DNA from 2 places in the Sinorhizobium garamanticum genome. Region 1 is predicted to be linked to the other one. Evidence: riboswitches for the same ligand, from Rfam matches in the RefSeq annotation. Region 1 holds a riboswitch; the other holds the start of a gene.

Evidence for each region. Region 1 has a riboswitch for S-adenosylmethionine ahead of metA (homoserine O-acetyltransferase MetA). Riboswitches for the same ligand answer to the same signal wherever they lie in the genome.
Region 2: another riboswitch for S-adenosylmethionine. It lies ahead of PZN02_RS03490 (O-succinylhomoserine sulfhydrylase); the one in region 1 lies ahead of metA (homoserine O-acetyltransferase MetA).

Annotation. Positions count from the first base shown of each region.
Region 1 covers NZ_CP120373.1:1,499,606-1,504,832, forward strand. Annotated here, with positions in the region: gene PZN02_RS06985 (HpcH/HpaI aldolase/citrate lyase family protein) at 1-200, opposite strand, end outside; gene PZN02_RS06990 (hypothetical protein) at 313-558, shown strand; gene leuD (3-isopropylmalate dehydratase small subunit) at 704-1,309, shown strand; gene PZN02_RS07000 (RidA family protein) at 1,322-1,702, shown strand; gene PZN02_RS07005 (AAA family ATPase) at 1,843-2,709, shown strand; SAM riboswitch at 2,733-2,810, shown strand; gene metA (homoserine O-acetyltransferase MetA) at 2,872-3,798, shown strand; gene PZN02_RS07015 (vWA domain-containing protein) at 3,805-4,989, shown strand.
Region 2 covers NZ_CP120373.1:719,965-725,191, reverse strand. Annotated here, with positions in the region: gene PZN02_RS03495 (CDP-alcohol phosphatidyltransferase family protein) at 1-155, shown strand, start outside; gene PZN02_RS03490 (O-succinylhomoserine sulfhydrylase) at 209-1,393, opposite strand; SAM riboswitch at 1,438-1,516, opposite strand; gene PZN02_RS03485 (2'-deoxycytidine 5'-triphosphate deaminase) at 1,591-2,688, shown strand; tRNA gene PZN02_RS03480 (tRNA-Gly) at 2,840-2,914, shown strand; gene PZN02_RS03475 (transporter substrate-binding domain-containing protein) at 3,072-3,923, shown strand; gene PZN02_RS03470 (sterol desaturase family protein) at 3,943-4,755, opposite strand; gene PZN02_RS03465 (tellurite resistance TerB family protein) at 4,947-5,227, opposite strand, start outside.

The sequences.
Region 1 (5,227 bases):
GGCCTGTGCTCCGAAAGATGCCGGACAAGCGCTTCGCGCGCGTCGCCCTTGTGTTCGGGAACAACGGCATCCTCCAGATCGAAGATCACGGTGTCGGCGGCAAGCTGCCGGACCTTCGCCAAGGCGCGGGCATTGTCGGCCGGAACGCAGAGCACGGAGCGGCGCAGGCGAGTGGGATGATGGTCGATCGCAGTTGTCATGGAACCGTTGTGCCCGCCTTTCGATTGTTACGCAAGACGACCGATCGATGGACCATCCTCTTGCAAGAGACGCATTGAACTCCCACATCGCTTTTTTGAAAGGTTGACGATCATGCAAAGCATCCGCTCTGTTCTCCTGACGGCCGCCGCCATAGCCATCACCGTGGCAGCTCTCGTCTTTACCGCATCGATTGCCGTGGCTCTGGCCGGCATCGCCGCCGTCGTTGCGATCGGCAGCGCCATCGCCGCTAAGCTCAATGGCAAGCCCGCACCTGTGCGCGCCCGGGCGAACCCGACCGGAGAAAGGCGCGAAATGCGGATCTGGAACGACGGGCGCGGCACGATCATCGATCTGTGACAGGCTGCTATTCAAAGCGCTACAGCGACCTTTGCGCGTCCGATAGGACGCGCGGTGCTTTCGAAGCGCAGATTTTCCTTCATTTCGGCGCGAAACTGATCTAAACGCTCTCCCAACGTTTCCGCTGAAATCGAAGGCCAAAGTCATGGAAAAGTTCGTCAAGCTCACCGGTGTCGCTGCACCGTTGCCCGTCGTCAACATCGACACGGACATGATCATTCCGAAGGACTACCTGAAGACGATCAAGCGCACCGGCCTTGGCAAGGGACTTTTCGCCGAAGCCCGTTATAACGAGGACGGCACGCCGAATCCGGATTTCGTGCTCAACAAGCCGGCCTATCAGAACGCCAAGATTCTCGTTGCCGGCGACAATTTCGGCTGCGGCTCCTCGCGAGAGCATGCGCCCTGGGCGCTCCTCGATTTCGGCATCCGCTGCGTTATTTCGACCTCGTTCGCCGACATCTTCTACAACAACTGTTTCAAGAACGGCATTCTGCCGATCGTCGTCAGCCAGGCCAACCTCGACAAGCTGATGGACGACGCCAACCGCGGTTCGAACGCCGTGCTTTCGATCGATCTGGAAGCACAGGAAATCACCGGTCCGGACGGCGGCTCGGTCAAGTTCGAGGTCGATGCCTTCAAGCGCCATTGCCTTCTGAACGGTCTCGACGATATCGGCCTAACGCTGGAGAAGGCGAGCGCCATCGACAGCTTCGAGCAGAAAAACGCCGTATCGCGCCCCTGGGCCTGAGCGCCAGCGCCCATGATGCGCAAGCTCATCTCTTCCGGTTCCCCTTTCGAGAAGACGGCAGGCTATTCGCGTGCCGTCGTTAAAGGGGACTGGTGCTTCGTCTCCGGCACGACCGGTTATGACTATGCCACGATGACCATGCCAGAGACTGTGGAGGACCAGGCGCGCAATTGCCTGAGGACGATCGAGGGTGCCTTGAAGGAGGCCGGCTTCTCGCTTTCGGACGTCGTGCGCAACCATTACTACGTCACCGACGCCAGCTTTGCCGACCGGGTCTTTCCGATCTTCGGCGCGATGTTCGGCGACATCCGCCCGGCGGCGACAATGATCGTCTGCGATCTTATCCGCCCGGAAATGCTGATCGAGATCGAGGTTACGGCATTTCGCGGGTGACGCCTGTCCTCTCCAACTCAGCCTGCTGCATGTTTCCTTAAATCGTTGCCGATTTAAGGACGAAAACATGAAGCAAACCAAAGTGAGACCTTTGCGCGTCTGATAAGACGTGCGGCGCTGCAGAGATCGAAGAGAAGCCCATGCAGTTCGAAGGCACGGCCGACTATATCGCCGACAAGGACCTGATGATCGCCGTCAACGCGGCAATCCGGCTGGAGCGCCCGCTTCTCGTCAAGGGCGAGCCTGGCACCGGCAAGACCGAGCTTGCACGCCAGATCGCTGCCGCCCTCGGTCTGGAGCTCATCGAGTGGAACGTCAAGTCGACGACCAAGGCACAGCAGGGTCTTTACGAATATGACGCCGTCTCGCGGCTGCGCGACAGCCAGCTTGGCGATCAGCGCGTCAATGACGTGAAGAACTACATTCGCAAGGGCAAGCTCTGGCAGGCCTTCGAGGCGCCGCAGAAAACCGTGCTCCTGATCGACGAGATCGACAAGGCGGACATCGAGTTCCCGAACGACCTTCTGCAGGAACTCGACCGGATGGAGTTCCACGTCTACGAGACCGGCGAAACGATCCAAGCGCGGCACCGGCCGATCGTCATCATCACCTCCAACAACGAGAAGGAACTGCCGGACGCCTTTCTGCGCCGTTGCTTCTTCCATTATATCCGTTTCCCCGATGCCGAGACGCTCGCCCGCATCGTCGAAGTGCACTATCCGGGCATCCGCAGGACGCTGCTTTCGGCGGCGCTCACCGCCTTCTACGGCATCCGCGAGGTGCCGGGGCTGAAGAAAAAACCCTCGACCTCCGAGGCGCTCGACTGGATCAGGCTGCTGGTCGCCGACGAGATCGATCCGGCGGATCTCCGCGCCGACCCGAAATCGATGCTGCCGAAGCTGCACGGAGCGCTGTTGAAGAACGAGCAGGATGTGCATCTCTTCGAGCGCCTCGCCTTCATGGCGCGCCGCGACGGCCGAGACTCCGCGAAAAACGTTTTTCATTGACCGCGTGCCACGCAGCGCGCTATCAAACGATCCGTGGTGATTTGGCCGGCCGGCTTGCAGCCACGTTAAAGAAATCGCTAAAGGGCCGAGGAAAAATGGATTTCCAAGGACCGGTCGCGATCATCTCGCCGCCGGTTTTTTTGTATTGATCGAGTGGACCCCATGCCCATCAAGATTCCCGATACGCTGCCCGCCTTCGAAACCCTCGTCAATGAGGGCGTGCGGGTGATGACCGAGACCGTGGCGATCCGTCAGGACATCCGCCCGCTTCAGATCGGGCTACTGAACCTCATGCCGAACAAGATCAAGACCGAGCTCCAGATGGCGCGGCTGATCGGCGCAACGCCGCTGCAGGTCGAACTGACGCTGGTCCGCGTCAACGGCCACCGGCCGAAGAACACGTCCGAGGATCACCTGCTTGCCTTCTACGAGACCTGGGAGGAGGTGAAGGGCCGCAAGTTCGACGGCTTCATCATCACCGGCGCGCCGGTCGAGACGCTCGAATACGAGGACGTTACCTACTGGAAGGAACTGCAGCGCATCTTCGACTGGACGGCGACGAATGTGCATTCGACGATGAACGTCTGCTGGGGCGCGATGGCGGCGATCTACCATTTCCACGGCGTGCCGAAATATTCGCTCAAGGAAAAGGCCTTCGGCGTCTACCGTCACCAGAATCTAAAGCCGTCCTCTGTCTATCTGAACGGCTTTTCCGACGATTTTGCCGTTCCGGTTTCACGCTGGACGGAGGTGCGCCGCGCCGACATCGACCGGGTGCCGGGGCTCGAGATCCTGATGGAATCGAAGGAAATGGGCGTCTGCCTAGTGCACGAGAAGAAGGGCAACCGGCTCTACATGTTCAACCACGTGGAATATGATTCGACGTCGTTATCCGACGAGTATTTCCGCGACGTCGATGCCGGCGTGCCGATCAAGCTGCCGCACGACTATTTCCCGCACAATGACGCCGACCTGCCGCCGCAAAACCGCTGGCGCAGCCATGCGCATCTGTTCTTCGGCAACTGGATCAACGAAATATACCAGACGACACCCTATGAACTCGAAAAGATTGGCACGGGAGACCATTGAGCCTCGATGTTCATCCCCTTCTTCCTCGAATTGAAGGCTGCGAAGATCCCGGTGACGCTCCGGGAATTTCTGTCGCTGATCGAGGGAATGGAGACAGGGATCGCCACGTTCGACGTCGAGGCCTTCTATTTCCTCGCCCGTGCGGCGCTGGTGAAGGACGAGCGACACATCGACCGGTTCGACAGGGTGTTCCGGCATTGTTTTGCCGGGCTGGAAGCGGTTTCCCCATCGGAGGCTTTTGGTGAAGCAACCATTCCCGAGGAGTGGCTGAAAAAACTCGCCGAGAAATACCTAACCGAAGAGGAGAAGAAGCTCGTCGAGGCGCTTGGTGGCTTCGACAAGCTGATGGAAACGCTGCGTGAGCGGCTTGCCGAGCAGACGGGCCGCCACCAGGGCGGCTCGAAATGGATCGGCACGGCCGGCACCTCGCCCTTCGGCGCCTATGGCTACAATCCGGAAGGGGTGAGGATCGGCCAAGAGGGCTCGCGTCACCGGCGCGCGGTCAAGGTTTGGGACCGGCGCGAATTCAGAGACTATGACGACACGGTCGAGCTCGGGACACGCAACATCAAGGTGGCGCTGAAGCGGCTCAGGCGCTGGGTGCGTGAGGGTGCCGCCGAGGAGCTCGACCTATCCGGCACGATCCGCTCCACCGCCGAGCATGGCTATCTCGACGTCGTGACGCGGCCGGAGCGGCGCAACGCGGTCAAACTCTTGATGTTTTTCGACGTCGGCGGATCGATGGACGACCATATCCGTGTCGTGGAAGAACTCTTCTCGGCTGTGCGCAGCGAATTCCGGCACATGGATTATTTCTACTTCCACAATTGCGTCTATGAGGGCCTGTGGAAGGACAATTGCCGCCGGCGCGTCGATCTGACCTGCACGGCCGAACTCTTGCGCACCTTCGGCGGCGACTATCGCGCCATCTTCGTCGGCGATGCCTCGATGAGCCCTTATGAGATCAGCCATCCGGGCGGGTCGGTCGAACACTGGAACGACGAGGCCGGCGCACTCTGGCTCACGCGCATTACGGCGCATTTCCCGCGCTCGATCTGGCTCAATCCGGTTCCCGAGGAGAATTGGCGCCATACCCAGTCGATCGGCATGATTCGCGCACTCTTTGGCGGCCGGATGTTCCCGCTGACGCTCGCCGGCCTGCAAGCTGCGACGAAGGAATTGTCGCGTTGAATTCGCCCCAATGCATGTCGCCCAAACGTGAGTGGTTGCCCCTCACTCTTTCAGAGGCGGTGGTCGCCCCCTCCCCTAACCTTCTCCCGCAGGCGGGGAGAAGGTGCCGGCAGGCGGATGAAGGGCCCTCGGGCCCGCTGCAGACCACGGAGGAAAAGTATGACTTTCCGGTTGCCGCGCCACCGGAAATGCCGCAGGTTGTCGCCGATTCTGAAGCTTGACGTGGCACCGGCACTCC
Region 2 (5,227 bases), 780 kb from region 1:
TCGCCGAAGCGACCGAGACGATCGTTGTTTTCCTGGCCTTCTGCCTGTTTCCCGGGTGGTTCCCGCCTGTCGCGGCGGTGTTTGCGGTCGTCTGCCTTTACACGGCCGTATCGCGGATCGTTCTTGCTCGCCTCAGCTTCCTCGATCCGCAATAAAAAACCGCCCGTGCATGCACGAGCGGCATTAACAAAACAGTGGCCCGCTGTCGTTAGGCCTTCACGTTTCTCAGCGCGCGGGCGAAATCCTCGATGAGATCCTCGCTGTCCTCGATGCCGGCGGAGAAGCGCACGGTGCCGGCGGAAATGCCGAGTTCGGCACGCGCTTCCTCCGTTAGGTTCTTGTGCGTTGTGGTCGCCGGATGGGTGATCAGGCTCTTGGAATCGCCGAGATTGTTGGAGATCCGGACGATTTCCAATGCGTTCTGAAGCGCGAAGGCCGCCTCCTTGCCGCCCTTCAGTTCGAACGCCACCAGCGTCGAACCGCCGCTCATCTGCTTCGCGATGATATCCGCCTGCGGATGGTCCTTGCGGCCGGGATAGATGACGCGGTCGACCTGCGGCTGCTCGGCCAGGAAGTCGGCGATGCGGCGGGCGCTGTCGGTCTGCTGCTTCACGCGCAGAGGAAGCGTCTCGATGCCCTTGAGCAATGTCCAGGCATTGAACGGCGACATGGCCGGGCCGGTATGGCGGAAATAGTCGTGCAGGTTTTCGTCGATCCATTCCTTGCTGGAAAGCACGACGCCGCCGAGGCAGCGGCCCTGGCCGTCAATGTGCTTGGTGGCGGAGTAGACGACGACATGGGCGCCGAGTTCCAGCGGCTTCTGGAAGAGGGGGGTTGCAAACACGTTGTCGACGACCAGCTTGGCGCCGATTTGCTCGGCGAGCTTCGCAACGCCGGCGATGTCGATCACTTCGAGCGTCGGGTTGGTGGGGCTCTCCAGGAAGAAGACCTTGGTGTTCGGGCGAACCGCCTTCTCCCAGTTTGCGAGATCGCGACCATCGACGAGCGTGCATTCGACACCGTATTTGGGCGCGAGGGTCTCCACGACCCAGCGGCAGGAACCAAAAAGTGCACGGGCGGCGACGATGTGGTCGCCGGCCTTCACCTGGCAAAGGATCGCCGAGGCAACGGCCGCCATGCCGGACGCGGTGGCGCGGGCGTCTTCTGCCCCTTCGAGCATGCACATGCGCTTTTCGAACATGTCGTTGGTCGGACTGCCGTAGCGCGCATAGATGAAGCCGTCGGTCTCGCCCTTGAAGCGGGCTTCCGCCGCTTCGGACGTTTCGTAGACGAAACCCTGTGTCAGAAAGATCGCTTCGGAGGTTTCGCCGTACTGAGAGCGGAGAGTTCCACCGTGGACGAGTTGGGTTGCCGGGCGCCAAGTCTTGCTCATGCGACAATCACTTTCACAACAAAAAAACCGGCCGCGAAAACGGGCCGGTTTGACACCCGGCCTTTTTAGCTACTTGTTTAACGTGGCTGCAAGCCGACCGGCCAAATCACCACGGGATAAAGCTCCAATACTGCCTGGGCGTGCTTGCGTCAATTCCCGGAGTTTGGTTTTGTCTGGCAACTGGAATGAGGAACGGTATGTCTCGCGAGACAGGGATTTTGGCCGACCGCGCAATTGCCGCGCTGTTTGCCTCGGGGCGCTTAAAAAGCGAGAGACCGCTGGATGAGGACCAGATCCAGCCGGCGAGCCTCGATCTGCGCCTCAGCGCCAAAGCGTTTCGCGTCCGGGCGAGCTTCATGCCCGGTCCGGCCCATCTCGTTGCCGACAAACTCGACCGCCTGAAGTTGCATGTCATCGATCTCACAGACGGCGCGGTGTTGGAAACCGGCTGCGTCTATATCGTCCCGCTGATGGAGAGCCTCGCCCTGCCGGAGAACATGTCGGCCTCGGCTAATCCGAAGAGCTCGACCGGCCGCCTCGATATCTTCACGCGCGTCATCACCGACAGGGCGCAGGAATTCGACAAGATCCCTGCCGGCTACAGCGGCCCGCTCTATCTGGAAATCAGCCCGCGCACGTTTCCGATCGTCGTCAGGCGCGGCTCCCGCCTGTCGCAAATCCGCTTCCGCATCGGGCATTCCGTGCTCTCCGAACAGGAGTTGCTGGCGCTGCACGAAAGCGATGTGCTTGTCGCAAGCGAGCGGCCCAACGTCACCGGCGGCGGCATTGCGCTGTCGATCGATTTGAAGGGCACCGGCCCGGACGGCCTGATCGGCTACCGCGGCAAGCACCACACCTCGGTGGTCGATGTCGACAAGAAGGCGGAGCACCCGGTCTTCGACTTCTGGGAGCCGCTTTACAGCCGTGGCCGCGATGATCTGATCCTCGATCCGGACGAGTTCTATATCCTCGTCTCGCGCGAGGCCGTCCATGTTCCACCGCTCTACGCCGCCGAAATGACGCCCTTCGATCCTCTGGTCGGCGAGTTCCGCGTTCACTATGCCGGCTTCTTCGATCCGGGTTTCGGGCACGCGTCGGCCGGCGGCAGCGGCAGCCGGGCGGTGCTGGAGGTCCGCAGCCACGAAGTGCCGTTCATCCTGGAGCACGGGCAGATCGTCGGCCGCCTCATCTACGAGCACATGATGGAGCGGCCGGACGGTCTCTACGGCCTCGACCTTGGCTCGAACTATCAGGCGCAAGGCCTTAAGCTTTCCAAGCATTTTCGTGCAGAGTGATCCTGCTGCATGTTTCCTTAAATCGGACCCGATCCCAGGAAAACATGCAGCAATTCATAGTGCTACAGCGACCTTTTGTGCGTCTAATAGAACGCACGACGCTGTAGGTGCTTGACAGATCGCGGCCGTTGAGGAAATTTCCGCTTCTGACGCGGGTGTAGTTCAGTGGTAGAACGCCAGCTTCCCAAGCTTGATGTCGTCGGTTCGATCCCGATCACCCGCTCCACTTTTTCTCATGTCTGCACGATATGGTGGGGACTCCGGGGTGGCGCTGTTCGTCTCGTCGAGCTTCCTGTAGCCAGTCGGGCAACATCTCGATAATCTTTGGAAAACCAAACCGAATCCGCGTGTTCTAAGGCCGCGGCTCCAAGTGTCGGATCATAATGACGCGTGCTCTGAGTCTACGAATTTGCGGAATCCTTGCGCTCTGCGCCTTCCTCATCGCCGAACCGGTGCTTGCGCAACCGCGGGATCTGCCCCTCCTTTTTGACGCCCGCGAACGTATCGCCCGACCGGACCTGACCGGACTTGCGCGGCTTCGTTTTCTGACGACCGTCGATTTCCCACCGTTCAATTTCATTGACCAATCGGGCAAGCTTTCCGGTTTCCATGTCGACCTCGCCCGCGAAATCTGCCGCGAGCTTGAGATCGAGGACAAATGCCAGATTCAGGCGGTGACCTACGCGGAACTCATCCCGGCGCTCGAACAAGGCCAGGGGGAGGCCGTCGCCGCGGGTATCGCGGTTCGCCCGGAGCTGCGCCAGCGTTTCGCCTTCTCCAGGGCCTTCATGCAGTTGCCGGCGCGTTTCGCGGTCAACACTAAGGCCGAAGATCTCGTGACAAGCACGGCCGCGCTTGAGGGCAAGCCCGTCGGCGTCGTGTCCGGCACGACGCACGAGGCTATGCTCAAGGCCTTCTTTCCGAAGGTCGAGCCCAAGGCCTTTCCAGACCGGGATGCAATGCTCTCCGCGTTGCGGCAGGGATCGGTTGCAGCCGTCTTCTCCGATGGCATGCAGCTCTCGTTCTGGGTTTCGGCGGGCGTCGCCGGAGGATGCTGCGCCTTGCTTGACGGCGCCTATTTCTCGCAACGCTTTCTCGGCGAAGGTTTGACGATCATGAACCGCAAGGCCGAGCCTGCGTTGACTCAGGCGATCGATCACGCATTGCTGGCGCTCTCGCGCAGCGGCAGGCTCGAGGAGATCTATCTGCGCTATTTCCCGAACGGTATCTATTGACGGACGCGGAGCCGAAACCCTAGCCACGCCGGAAAGGCAGCATCAACGACCAGACGAGCTTGGTCGGAGCGTCGCGCCCATAAGCCTTGAGGCCCGTTACGATCGCATCGTCGCCGCTTGCCGGCTGTGCGACATAGGTTGAGAACAGCCGATCCCAGATGGAAAGGTTGAAGCCGTAGTTCGAATCCGTCTCGATCCTCTCGACGGAGTGGTGGATACGATGCATGTCCGGCGTGACGATGAAACGCCGCAGCCTGCTCTCGACCTTGGGCGGCAGCCGCAGATTGGCGTGATTGAACATGGCCCCGGCGTTGAGAACGATTTCGAAGAGCAGCACGGAGAAAGCCGGAGCGCCGAGCGCGACAATGATTGCCGCCTTCCACACCATCGATAGAAGAATTTCCAAGGGATGGAAGCGGAGCGCGGTCGTCAGGTCGACGCCAGGATCGGCATGGTGAACGCGATGGATGCGCCAGAGGATCGGCAGCTTGTGGAGGACGACGTGCTCCAGCCACACGGCAAAGTCCAGCACGAGAAAGGCGATGAGGCCGGAAAGCAGCGGCGGGACGCCAAGTGCGGGCAGCGCCCCGTATCCGCGCATATCGGCCCAGAGCGCAACGCCCGTGGCGGCGGCCGGAAAGACGATGCGCAGCAACAGCGAGGACAGAAGGAGAATCGAAAGGTTCGTCGCCCAACGGCGGGCCTTCAACGCTTTCATGAGTTCCGGTCGTTCCAGACGCGGATGAGAGAGTTCGAGCACTGCAAGCAGCGCGAAAGCAGTGCCAAAGGCGATGAGGCGCCAGAGCGGTTCTGCAACACCGTAAAACAGCATCCGTCAAGACCTCGTCGATAAGCCTGCTCTACAGCGCCGTGCGTCTGATTAGACGCGTAAAGGACGCTGCAGCACTTTGAATTGCTGCATGTTTTATCCTCAAATCGGCTGCGATTTAAGGATACATATAATAGTCGCACGGAACGACGGCGGCCTTCCGCCCGCGTCCTTGGCGGTTCAGCTTAAGAGGACTACTTCCGGAAGCGCGCGATCGCGCCGCGTTCGATGGCGGCGCAGGTCAGTTTGTCGAGGCCCAGCCGGTCGCGCAGCAATTGCAAGAGCCGGATTTCCTCGTTGCGAATACGCTGATCGGCGGCTGCAAGCTCCACGGCGAGCGCATAGGCCGTATCATAGAACCGTTGCGGCAAGGCTTCACGGATCATTTCGAGCACGACGTCGAGGCCCTCCGGTGCGGCAAGCTGGGCCGAACACTCGCGGCCAATATCGATCAGCCTGTGCTCGTCGAAACCGT